Regions from separate parts of the Streptomyces sp. Edi4 genome, predicted to be linked through region 2. Evidence: riboswitches for the same ligand, from Rfam matches in the RefSeq annotation. Region 2 holds a riboswitch; each other region holds the start of a gene.
The links. Region 2 has a riboswitch for cyclic di-AMP ahead of ABR738_RS16835 (transglycosylase family protein). Riboswitches for the same ligand answer to the same signal wherever they lie in the genome.

Region 1: linked by a shared signal. The riboswitch ahead of ABR738_RS04675 (transglycosylase SLT domain-containing protein) and the one ahead of ABR738_RS16835 (transglycosylase family protein) in region 2 are both predicted to bind cyclic di-AMP.
Region 3: linked by a shared signal. The riboswitch ahead of ABR738_RS30210 (M23 family metallopeptidase) and the one ahead of ABR738_RS16835 (transglycosylase family protein) in region 2 are both predicted to bind cyclic di-AMP.

The regions. Positions count from the first base shown of each region.
Region 1 is NZ_JBEJGY010000004.1:605,927-609,191, forward strand. Features, by position in the region: gene ABR738_RS37705 (eCIS core domain-containing protein) at 1-412, opposite strand, end outside; gene ABR738_RS04670 (STAS domain-containing protein) at 611-1,063, opposite strand; gene ABR738_RS04675 (transglycosylase SLT domain-containing protein) at 1,336-2,118, opposite strand; cyclic di-AMP (ydaO/yuaA leader) riboswitch at 2,121-2,305, opposite strand; gene ABR738_RS04680 (RraA family protein) at 2,992-3,265, shown strand, end outside.
Region 2 is NZ_JBEJGY010000004.1:3,257,752-3,261,016, reverse strand. Features, by position in the region: gene ABR738_RS16840 (transglycosylase family protein) at 150-1,151, shown strand; cyclic di-AMP (ydaO/yuaA leader) riboswitch at 1,408-1,575, shown strand; gene ABR738_RS16835 (transglycosylase family protein) at 1,577-2,299, shown strand; gene eno (phosphopyruvate hydratase) at 2,594-3,265, shown strand, end outside.
Region 3 is NZ_JBEJGY010000004.1:6,218,938-6,222,202, reverse strand. Features, by position in the region: gene ABR738_RS30220 (HPr family phosphocarrier protein) at 1-103, shown strand, start outside; gene ABR738_RS30215 (GntR family transcriptional regulator) at 166-876, opposite strand; gene ABR738_RS30210 (M23 family metallopeptidase) at 1,071-1,838, opposite strand; cyclic di-AMP (ydaO/yuaA leader) riboswitch at 1,852-2,011, opposite strand; gene ABR738_RS30205 (M16 family metallopeptidase) at 2,235-3,265, opposite strand, start outside.

The DNA of each region.
Region 1 (3,265 bases), 2.7 Mb from region 2:
TGTGGCGGTCCGCCCCGCCCCTGCCGACCACGACATGGCTTCCCGAGGTGTAGGCGCGGGCGCCGATCTCGGCGGCCGAGCGCTGCGCCGTGACGTCGTTGTGCACCCGGACGTCCCCGAAGTCGGCGCCGAGCCTGCTCTCCATGTCGGCGCGTACGTCCGAGTCGAGCGGCCGGCCGGGGCCGCGCAGCACCTCGTGCACGGAGGAGCGCTGCACCGGCGCGCTGCCGAGCAGTCCGGCCACCGCCGCGTTCCCCGCGGACCGCTGAAGGGCGAGCACCTGCTGCGCGGAGAACGCCCCGCCGATGCCGCCGCCGCGTCCGGCGGGCGCCGCCTCGGCGCGCTCGGCGGCCCTCGGCGCGCGACCGCCGGGCGTGACGGATCGGCCCTGCTGGCTGTCCTGCGCGTGCACGTGAACCCCTTTGGTGGGTGGGACGTGATGTCCGGCGTTACGTACATATCAGCGCGGGATGCGCCGGTGAAGGTACGGAAGGGCAGTCGATGGGGCAGTCTCCACGCCGCCCCCTCACGGATGAGCGTTCACCCTCGGACCGCCGCGCACGCCCGGCCCGTCGCGCACCCCAGGGTGTGGCCGGTTCCGTACGGTACGTCAACTGCCGCCCGCGTGGCGCTTGTTGGCGGTGCCGGGCGGGCCGGCGAGGGCGCTGAGTGCCGCCTCCTCGACCGTGGCGGCCGGCCGGATCAGCCTGTCGAGACCGCCCGCCGTGAGGACGCGCAGATGCCACGGCCGTACGCACACCAGGCCGAGGCCCCCGTCGCGCTCGCGGGTCCTGCGGTGTGCGCGGCACAGCAGGGTGAGGAGGGCGCAGTCGAAGAAGTCCACGGGGCGCAGGTCCACGACCACCCGGGCGCCCGCCGGATGGGTGGCCGCGTCGAGATGCCGCCCCACGTCGGGCGCGGACGCCAGGTCGACGGTGCCGTACACCTCGACCACCGTGACGCCCCGCACCAGATGGGTGCGGGCGGTGCGGCAGCGGCCCGGCAGCAGACCCGGGGGAAGGGGTACGGGGTCCGGGGCTGACGGCCGAGCGGTGGTTCCCATGGCAGCTCCCGGTCCAGTAGGGATCCCCGCCCCTGCGGGGTACGTGATCGTCGGGCAGTCACCGTGGTCCCGGGGTGACGCACTACCACCCTAGGAACAGGCACGTATGCAGAAACGTGCAGCCTTCGATTTGTTCAGCCCTGGGAGTGAACAAAATTTGCGCCGCCCTCACCCGCGCGTCACCGGCGCGGTGCGGGCCCCGGCCGGGCGGCCACGGGACGGGCCGGGCGCCCTCCCCCCGCGAGGGGTGCCCGGCCCTGGGAACGCCTCGCTCAGTAGGCGCCGAAGACGTTGTCGATCGACCCATAGGTCTTGGCGGCGTAGTTGCAGGCCGCGGTGATGTTGGCGACCGGGTCGTAGAGGTCCGTGGACGTGCCCGGCACGTGGAACGCGGTGAACGTGGGCTGGATGACCTGAAGCAGTCCCTTGGACGGGGTGCCGGCCACGGCGTTGGAGTCCCAGTTGTTGATCGCCATGGGGTTGCCCGAGGACTCGCGCATGATGTTGCGGTAGATGCCGTCGTAGGTGCCGGGGATGCCCGCGCGCCCCATGATGTCGAGCGACTGCTTGATCCAGCCGTCGAGGTTGTTCGTGTACGAGGAGGCGGTCGCGGTGGCGAGCGTGGCCGGGCGCGCGGAGCGGTCGGCCCGGTCGGCCGAGGCGTCCCGCGCGGCGGGGGCCGCCGCCTTCGCCGGACCGTTGACGGTGAGCCGGAGACCGGGGTGGATCATGGCCGGATTGCTGCCGATGACGCCCTGATTGTCCTGGTACAGCTGCTTCCAGCCGCCGCTCACGCCGAGGGCGTCCGCGATCCTCGCCAGCGAGTCGCCCGCGACGACGGCGTAGCTCGTGGGCGACGCCTTCACCGCCGTGGCGGGCTTGGCGGCCGCCGCGACCTGGGCCACGGTGGCGGAGTGCGCCGAGGCCGGCGCGGCGCCGGCCGCGGTCGCGCCGATCACCGGCATGGCGAGTACGGCGCCGCCCGTACCGGCGGCGGCGAGGCCCCGGCTGAACGAGCTGGACTTGGGCCGGCGGTGCTTGCCCTTTGCAGGCATGGTCATGTCCTCTCCGTCGCCTGCGAGGTGAGCTGTCGGGTTCGGACGGGAGATGTCCGGCCGCGCCACACGCGGCTTCACCCCAGCCGTTCCGGAATCCGGACCGGCGGCTTACCTGGGTCCCCCGCTCCTGCCATACGTGTGTGGGAGGTTTCCGGACGGTGGCAGGATTCGGCGTTCCACCCGGATTGACGGTGAACTTAAACGAATAGGGCGAGCGGAAACAAGGCCGGAATTCGTGGATGCCGACCCGCGATATTGATCCACCAAAATGCGGGAATGTGGATCATGGCCGCCCGGCACTCAACTCTCTTGCGCCCGAACGGAAATGCCCTCGCGGACTTCACTGACTGCCCGTCGGGTGAGTGACCCAATTCACGCGCCCGACGCGCAACCGGTCGGGGAGTACCGCAAAATGACCAGGATCCCTCAATAGCCCCAATTGGGACAATATTCGGGCAGGGAGGGAATGCCATAGCATTCCATTTGGGACAGAACGGTCTTTCCGCGCCTCTTGTGGGCGGCCGAAGTGGGTGGTCTGCCTCGGGCGGGCAGTCGACCGAGGAGTCGCCGACTCGGACCCGTCGCCCTCTACGTCGGCCGGCTGACGCGTGGCGAATCCGGTGGACCCGGTCGTCCTTTCCCGGCTCTGGGCTCCCGGACCCCTGCTCGGACCTCGCAGAGGAAGCCCCCGGCGGCTTGCGGAGGCGGCCGGCCGGCCCGGAGGTGCCGCCCGCATCCCCCGGCGGGAAAAGGATGGTGGCGGTGGATCAGATCGCCTGAGATCATTTCGGCATTCGCCGTCCGGGCCCCGGCCCCGGCCGTCCGCCAGGTGACTCCCCCTCCAACTCGCGCCTCCGCCAAGGAAGAACAATGAACGCCGCCGAAGAATTCAAGAAGATTCCCACGACCACTCTCGCCGACCTTCTGGGGCGCGCCCAGGTCATGGATATCGGAATGCGTCCCCTGTGGTCCCCGATTCCGCGCGTCGCCGGTCCCGCATTCACCGTCCGGTGTCCTGCGGGTGACAATCTCATGCTGCACGCGGCCATCCACCGCGCCGAGCCGGGATCGGTCGTCGTCGTCGAATCGGGAGATCTGGACTACGCGCTGGCGGGCGGAAACGTCTGCGCGGTCGCCCAACGCC
Region 2 (3,265 bases):
AGTCCATCGACTTGTGACAGACGTTCGAGTACGGCTACGTTCACCGTTCATTCGGCTCAGCAGTCACACGGAAGGCCTTATCCATGCGCTCCGGGAATGGACGGCATCGTCGACCCCGCCAGGCACCCGCCCTCGTCGTAGCGGCGGGAGTGACCGGATCGGCCATCGCGCTTCCCCTGCTCGCCGCGACCGGCGCGCACGCCGCGGACGCCGGCACCTGGAACCAGGTCGCCTCCTGCGAGTCCGGCGGGCAGTGGAGCGCCGACTTCGGCAACGGTCTGTACGGCGGGCTCCAGTTCTCGCAGGCCACCTGGGAGGCGTACGGCGGCAACGAGTACGCCCAGCGCGCCGACCTCGCCAGCCGCGCCCAGCAGATAGCCGTCGCTGAGAAGGTGCTCGCGGCCAAGGGGCCCTCGGCGTTCGCGAACTGCGGCGCCGGCGCCGGCCTCACCAAGGGCGGCGGCTCGGCGGACGTCGATCCGGGCGTGCCCGACACCTCGGGCTCCACCGCGTCGCCCGCGCCGTCGGTTCCGGTCACCCCGGCGACCCCGGCCACCCCCGCCACCAAGACGCCCGAGGACGCCGCCACTCCGGGCGGCACGGCGGCCACCCCGGCCCCGGACGCCACCCGGCAGGACGGCCCGGCCAACTCACCGGCGCCCTCCGCCTCCACCCCGTCCAGCTCCGGCAAGCACCGGGGCACCCCCGCGCCGGAGGGCGGCGCCGGCGCCAAGCCCGGGTCCACCGCGCCCGGCGCCGAGGCCGGCCGGCCCGACCCCGCCGCCGGCGGCGGCACGGGCGCCCCGGCCGGCGAGGACCGCGACGCGGGGCAGCGCGCCTCGCGGGGTGACGGCGCCTCACGGGAGGGCGGCAACACCCCTGACGCGAGCGGCGCCTACACCGTCCGCCCCGGCGACAACCTCTCGGTCATCGCCGACGCGCACAAGGTCGAGGGCGGCTGGCCCGCGCTCTACCACGCCAACGAGCGGCTGATCGGCACCGACCCCAACCTCATCCTGCCTGGCCAGAGCCTGGACCTGAAGGGTGTGACCGCCGCTCCCGCGGCCCCCGCGACCCCGAGCGCGACCTCGTCGGCCACCGCGTCGGCGGCCCCGTCCGCCACCCCGAACTCGGCTCCGCAGCAGGGCTAGTTCGGGCTGTATGTCCGTTGTGTGCAAGTGAGACATGGGTCTCTTCGCCTCAACTGGCGTGTCCCGTCTGCCCGGTCCGTCCGCCCCGCCCCTCACCTGCGGAAACATCCCTTCTGTGGCCGCAAGTAAGGGGGTTTTCTCCCCGATGTGCCTCTTTGAACATTGGCGGGGCGTGTGTTTTCGTCGGACTCGCTCGTCACCGCGAGCCCCTTCGACCGAGAACGCCGAATCCTGCCGTCGGCCGATGGGAACAGTCGACGCTTATGCGCCGTAGGCAGGAGCGGGGGACCCAAGGTAGGCGCCGGTCCCGGCAGTTCACACGGACTGCCGACCGGCTTGGGGTGAAGACGGACGCACGACGTCCGGCCGGGCAGCTCACGCCCGAACCCGACAGCTCACCTCGCAGGCGTCGGTGAGGAGAACTCATGCTGCTTTCCGGCAAGGGCAAGCACCGCCGCCCGTCCAAGGCCGTCCGTGTCGCCACGCTCGCCGGTGTCGCCGGTGCCGCGGTCGCCGCTCCGCTGATGGCGGCCGGCAACGCCTCCGCCGCCTCCGTGCAGACCTGGGACGCCGTCGCCCAGTGCGAGTCCGGCGGCAACTGGTCCATCAACACCGGCAACGGCTACTACGGTGGCCTCCAGTTCTCGCAGTCCTCCTGGGCCGCCGCCGGCGGCACCAAGTACGCCTCGCGCGCCGACCTGGCCACCAAGGGCCAGCAGATAGCCGCCGCCGAGAAGCTGCTCTCCATCCAGGGCCCGGGCGCCTGGTCCTGCGCGGGCGCCGGCAACCTGAGCTCCGGTGGCGCCAAGGCCGATGTGGACACCTCCGGTTCGTCCTCTTCCTCTTCGAAGTCGGCCAAGCCCTCGAAGCCGAAGCAGCGCGTCCAGCCCCAGCAGAAGACGCAGCAGAAGTCGCAGCAGACCGAGCAGCGCACCGAGGCGGCGCCGAAGGCCAGCCGCAGCGAGCAGCGCACCGAGCCGGTCAAGCAGGGCGACGGCGAGTACACCGTCAAGTCCGGCGACACGCTCGGCAACATCGCGACCGTCAACCACACCCAGGGTGGCTGGCAGAAGCTGTTCGACCTGAACAAGGACATCGTCAAGGACGCGAACCTGATCTTCCCGGGCCAGAAGCTGCACCTCGGCTGAGCCGGCCGGCCCCCAAGGCAGGCCCCCTCCCCAAGGTCGGCCCGCCCCCAAGGCAGCCCCGGCCCGGCGCGCGTTCCCCCGTACGCGCCGGGCCGGGGTTTTCGCCGTTACCGGGCAGTAGTGTTGTGGGCCTTTGTCCGGGAATCAGGGTCATTGGGCCCTTTTTCGTCCCAGGACGCGGGCACTCGGCCGGCTGGACCCCCGGAGCCGGTTAGGCTCTTGTCGCAAGGCGAAGCGACCCCGCGGGTCCCTTGCACCGCCTGCGTCACATCTAGCGTCACATCCCAGAAGGAGATGCTCGTGCCGTCCATCGACGTCGTCGTAGCCCGGGAAATCCTGGACTCCCGAGGCAACCCCACGGTCGAGGTCGAGGTCGGCCTCGACGACGGCAGCACCGGCCGTGCTGCCGTCCCGTCCGGCGCCTCCACCGGTGCCTTCGAGGCCATCGAGCTTCGCGACGGCGACCCCAACCGCTACGGCGGCAAGGGTGTCGAGAAGGCCGTCCTCGCCGTCATCGAGCAGATCGGCCCGGAGCTCGTCGGCTACGACGCCACCGAGCAGCGCCTGATCGACCAGGCCATGTTCGACCTGGACGCCACGGACAACAAGGGCTCGCTCGGCGCCAACGCCATCCTCGGCGTCTCGCTCGCCGTCGCGCACGCCGCCTCCGAGGCCAGCGACCTGCCGCTCTTCCGCTACCTCGGCGGCCCGAACGCGCACCTGCTGCCCGTTCCGATGATGAACATCCTCAACGGTGGGTCGCACGCCGACTCCAACGTCGACATCCAGGAGTTCATGATCGCCCCGATCGGCGCGGAGTCCTTCTCCGAGGCCCTTCGCTGGGGTGCCGAGGTCTACCACACGCTCAAGGGCGTCCTGAAGCGCAAGGGCCTGTCGACCGGCCTCGGCGACGAGGGCGGCTTCGCGCCGAACCTGGAGTCCAACCGCGCCGCCCTCGACCTCATC
Region 3 (3,265 bases), 3.0 Mb from region 2:
GGAGATCGTGCTGGCCTCCGACGCCGAGGGCGCGGACGCCGCGCTCGACCGGCTGGCGAAGCTGGTCGCCGACGGCCTCGAGGAACTGCCCGAGACCGTCTGACCCGGCCGGCCTCACACCGAAGGACCGCCGGGCCCCGACACGGGCCCGGCGGTCCTTCGTCGTCAGGTGCGGGCGCGCGCGATCTCGGTCCCGCGCGGCGCCCCTCGCTTCCTCGGCGTTCCGCTCGGTGCGGCCACCCCGGCCGCCCCGAGCCCGCGCGGCCGGTGGGCACGCGAGGACCGCTCGGTGTGCTCAGCCATGAGCGAGCGGGCGCGTTCGGCGTCGCCCCGGGCCACCGCGTCGGTGACGGCGCCAAGGCCGTCCCACGCCTGGGCCCCGCGCTCGGACGGATCGGCCACGTACATCCAGGCGATCTTGCGCCGCACCTGGGTGAGCGGCGCGATCAGGGCCGGGCTCGCGCAGGCCTGGGCCAGCGTCTCGTGGAACCAGCCCCACAGCTCACCGCAGTCCTCGCCCCCACCGCGCCCGGCCCGCTCCCTGCCCAGCCGCACCAGGGCGCGCAGCACGGTGAGATGGGCCTCGTCGCGGCGCGCGGCGGCCCGCGCCGCCGCCAACGGCTCCAGCAGCAGGCGCAGTTCGAGGAGGTCGGCGCCCTCGGCGGCGGTGGGCTCGGCCACCCAGGCGCCGGCGTATCTGCGGGTGGTCACGAACCCCTCGGACTCCAGGGTGCGCAGGGCCTCGCGGACCGGGACGCGCGAGACCCCGTAACGGCGGGCGAGCGCTTCCTCGGCGAGCCGGCCGCCGGGCTCGTGGACGCCCGCCACGATGTCGTCGCGGATGGCCGCGCACACCGAACGCGCCGGAACGCGCATGCCTCGACCTCCGCCTGGTACACGGCGCGACGCGGTCGTCGGCGCTGGTCGGGCGACTGTACGCAGGCCGTGTTAATTCCCCGTGACGCGTCGGAGCCCAGGGGCGCCTTCCGGCCAACGGCGAAGGCCCCCGCGCGCGTCGCGGGGGCCTTCGGTGGGCGCGGGGGCGCCGGGGTGCCTTCGGGTGGGACGGCTCAGACGTCCACGCCGTGGACACGCAGGTAGGCGACCGGGTCGATGTCCGAGCCGTACTGCGGCCCGGTGCGGGCCTCGAAGTGCAGGTGCGGGCCCGTGGTGTTGCCGGTGTTGCCCGACAGGGCGATCTGGGTGCCGGGCTCGACCGACTGGCCGACGGTGACCTGGATGACCGAGAGGTGGCCGTACTGGGTGTACGTGCCGTCCTGCATCTTGATCACGACGTTGTTGCCGTACGCGCCGCCGGGGCCGGCCTCCACGACGGTGCCGAGGCCCACCGCGTGCACCGGGGTGCCGATGCCCGCGTGGAAGTCGATGCCGGTGTGGCTGCCGGAGGACCACAGCGACCCGCCGGTCTTGTAGCCGGTGGACACATAGCTGTTGGATATCGGCGCGACAAAGGTGTTGAGGCGCTTGCGCTCGGCCTCGCGCGCCGCGCGCTCCTTGGCCTCGCGTGCTTCCTTGGCCCGCAGTTCGGCCTTGCGCCGGGCCTCGGCCTCGGCCTCCGCCTTCGCCTGGGCCTTCGCGGCCGCCTGCTTCTGCGCGTCGGCCTGGGCGCCGAGCTGGTCGGCGACGCTGTCACCGATGACGATGGCCTGCGTGAGACCGGTATCGGTGACGGTGTTGTCGGGGGCGGCGACGGCCGGGGAGGCGAGGGTGCCCACGACTCCGGCGGTGGCGAGGGTGGCGATGCCCGCGATGTTCGCGCTGCGGCGCGTCATCCGGCTGGGCGCGCGGTGTTTCCCGGTGGCACGGGTGAACGCCATGGAGCGGCGGTGTCCTTTCCTTCCATCTCGCCTACCGGGTTAGCTGACGGGTTCGGAGCAGGAAGGTCTCCTACGGACTCCCCCGCAGGCGGAGGCGTCCGATTCACCCCAGGGACTGAGTGGGTCCCCGGCTCCCCTGGCTCGCGCCATCGGGGACTCGGCGATCGCTGTCCGGTGCCGCGGCTGCGGCGGGTGGTGACGGACAGCGCGACTGACGCTAGACGGCCGGTCTTTCTCCTACCAAACAGACGTCGCTTTTTGTTGCGCACGCCACACGACAGAGAGGCAACCTCCCCAACAAACAGGACATATGGGCAAACCCCGGGGACGCGTGCGCCACCGGGGTCTTTCCTGTCACCGAGGCCCCGGGGATCCCGGGGGCCGAAGGGGCGTCAATCAGCCCGTGACAACGCTCACTTCACCGATGCTCAGCGCCCTGACCGGCTCCTCGATCTGCGCCGCGTCGCCCACGAGCACCGTCACGAGCCGGTCGGCCGGGAAGGCGCTGACGACGGCCGCCGTCGCCTCCACGGTGCCGGTCTCGGCGAGCCGCGCGTACAACTGGGCCTGGTAGTCGTCCGGCAGGAACTGCTCGACCTGGTCGGCCAGCGTCGCCGCGACCGCCGCCGCCGTCTCGTACTTGAGCGGGGCGACGCCCACCAGGTTCTGCACGGCGCTCTCTCGCTCGGCGTCCGTCAGACCCTCGGCGGCCAGCTTGCGCAGCACCTTCCACAGGTCATCGAGCGCGGGACCGGTGTTGGGGGTGTCCACCGAGCCGCTGATGGCGAGCATCGCCGCGCCGCCGTCGGGGCCCGAGCGCAGCACCTGGCCGAAGGCGCGCACACCGTAGGTGTAGCCCTTCTCCTCGCGCAGCACCCGGTCCAGACGGGACGTCAGGGTGCCGCCGAGGCAGTACGTGCCGAGCACCTGGGCCGCCCAGACGCGATCGTGGCGGTCGGGGCCGACGCGGCCGATGAGCAGCTGCGTCTGGACGGCGCCGGGGCGGTCCACGATGACGACGCGGCCGGTGTCGTCGGCGGTGATCGCCGGGACGGGGCGCGGCTCGGCGGTGTCGCCGGTCCAGGCGCCCAGGGTGTCGGCGAGGATCGCGTCGAGGTCGGTGCCCGACAGGTCGCCGACGATGACGGCGGTCGCCGTCGCGGGACGCACGTGCGCCTCGTAGAAGGCGCGCACGGCGGCCGCGTCGATCGCCCCGACGGTCTCCTCGGTGCCCTGGCGGGGCCGGGAGATGCGCGAGGTGGCCGGAAAGAGCTCCTTGGAGAGCTGCTTGGCGGCGCGGCGGGCCGGGTTGGCCTGCTCGTGCGGGATCTCGTCGAGCCGGTTGCGCACCAGGCGCTCGATCTCGGAGTCGGCGAACGCGGGGGCCGCCAGCGCCTCGGCGAGCAGCGAGAGCGCCTTCGGCAGCC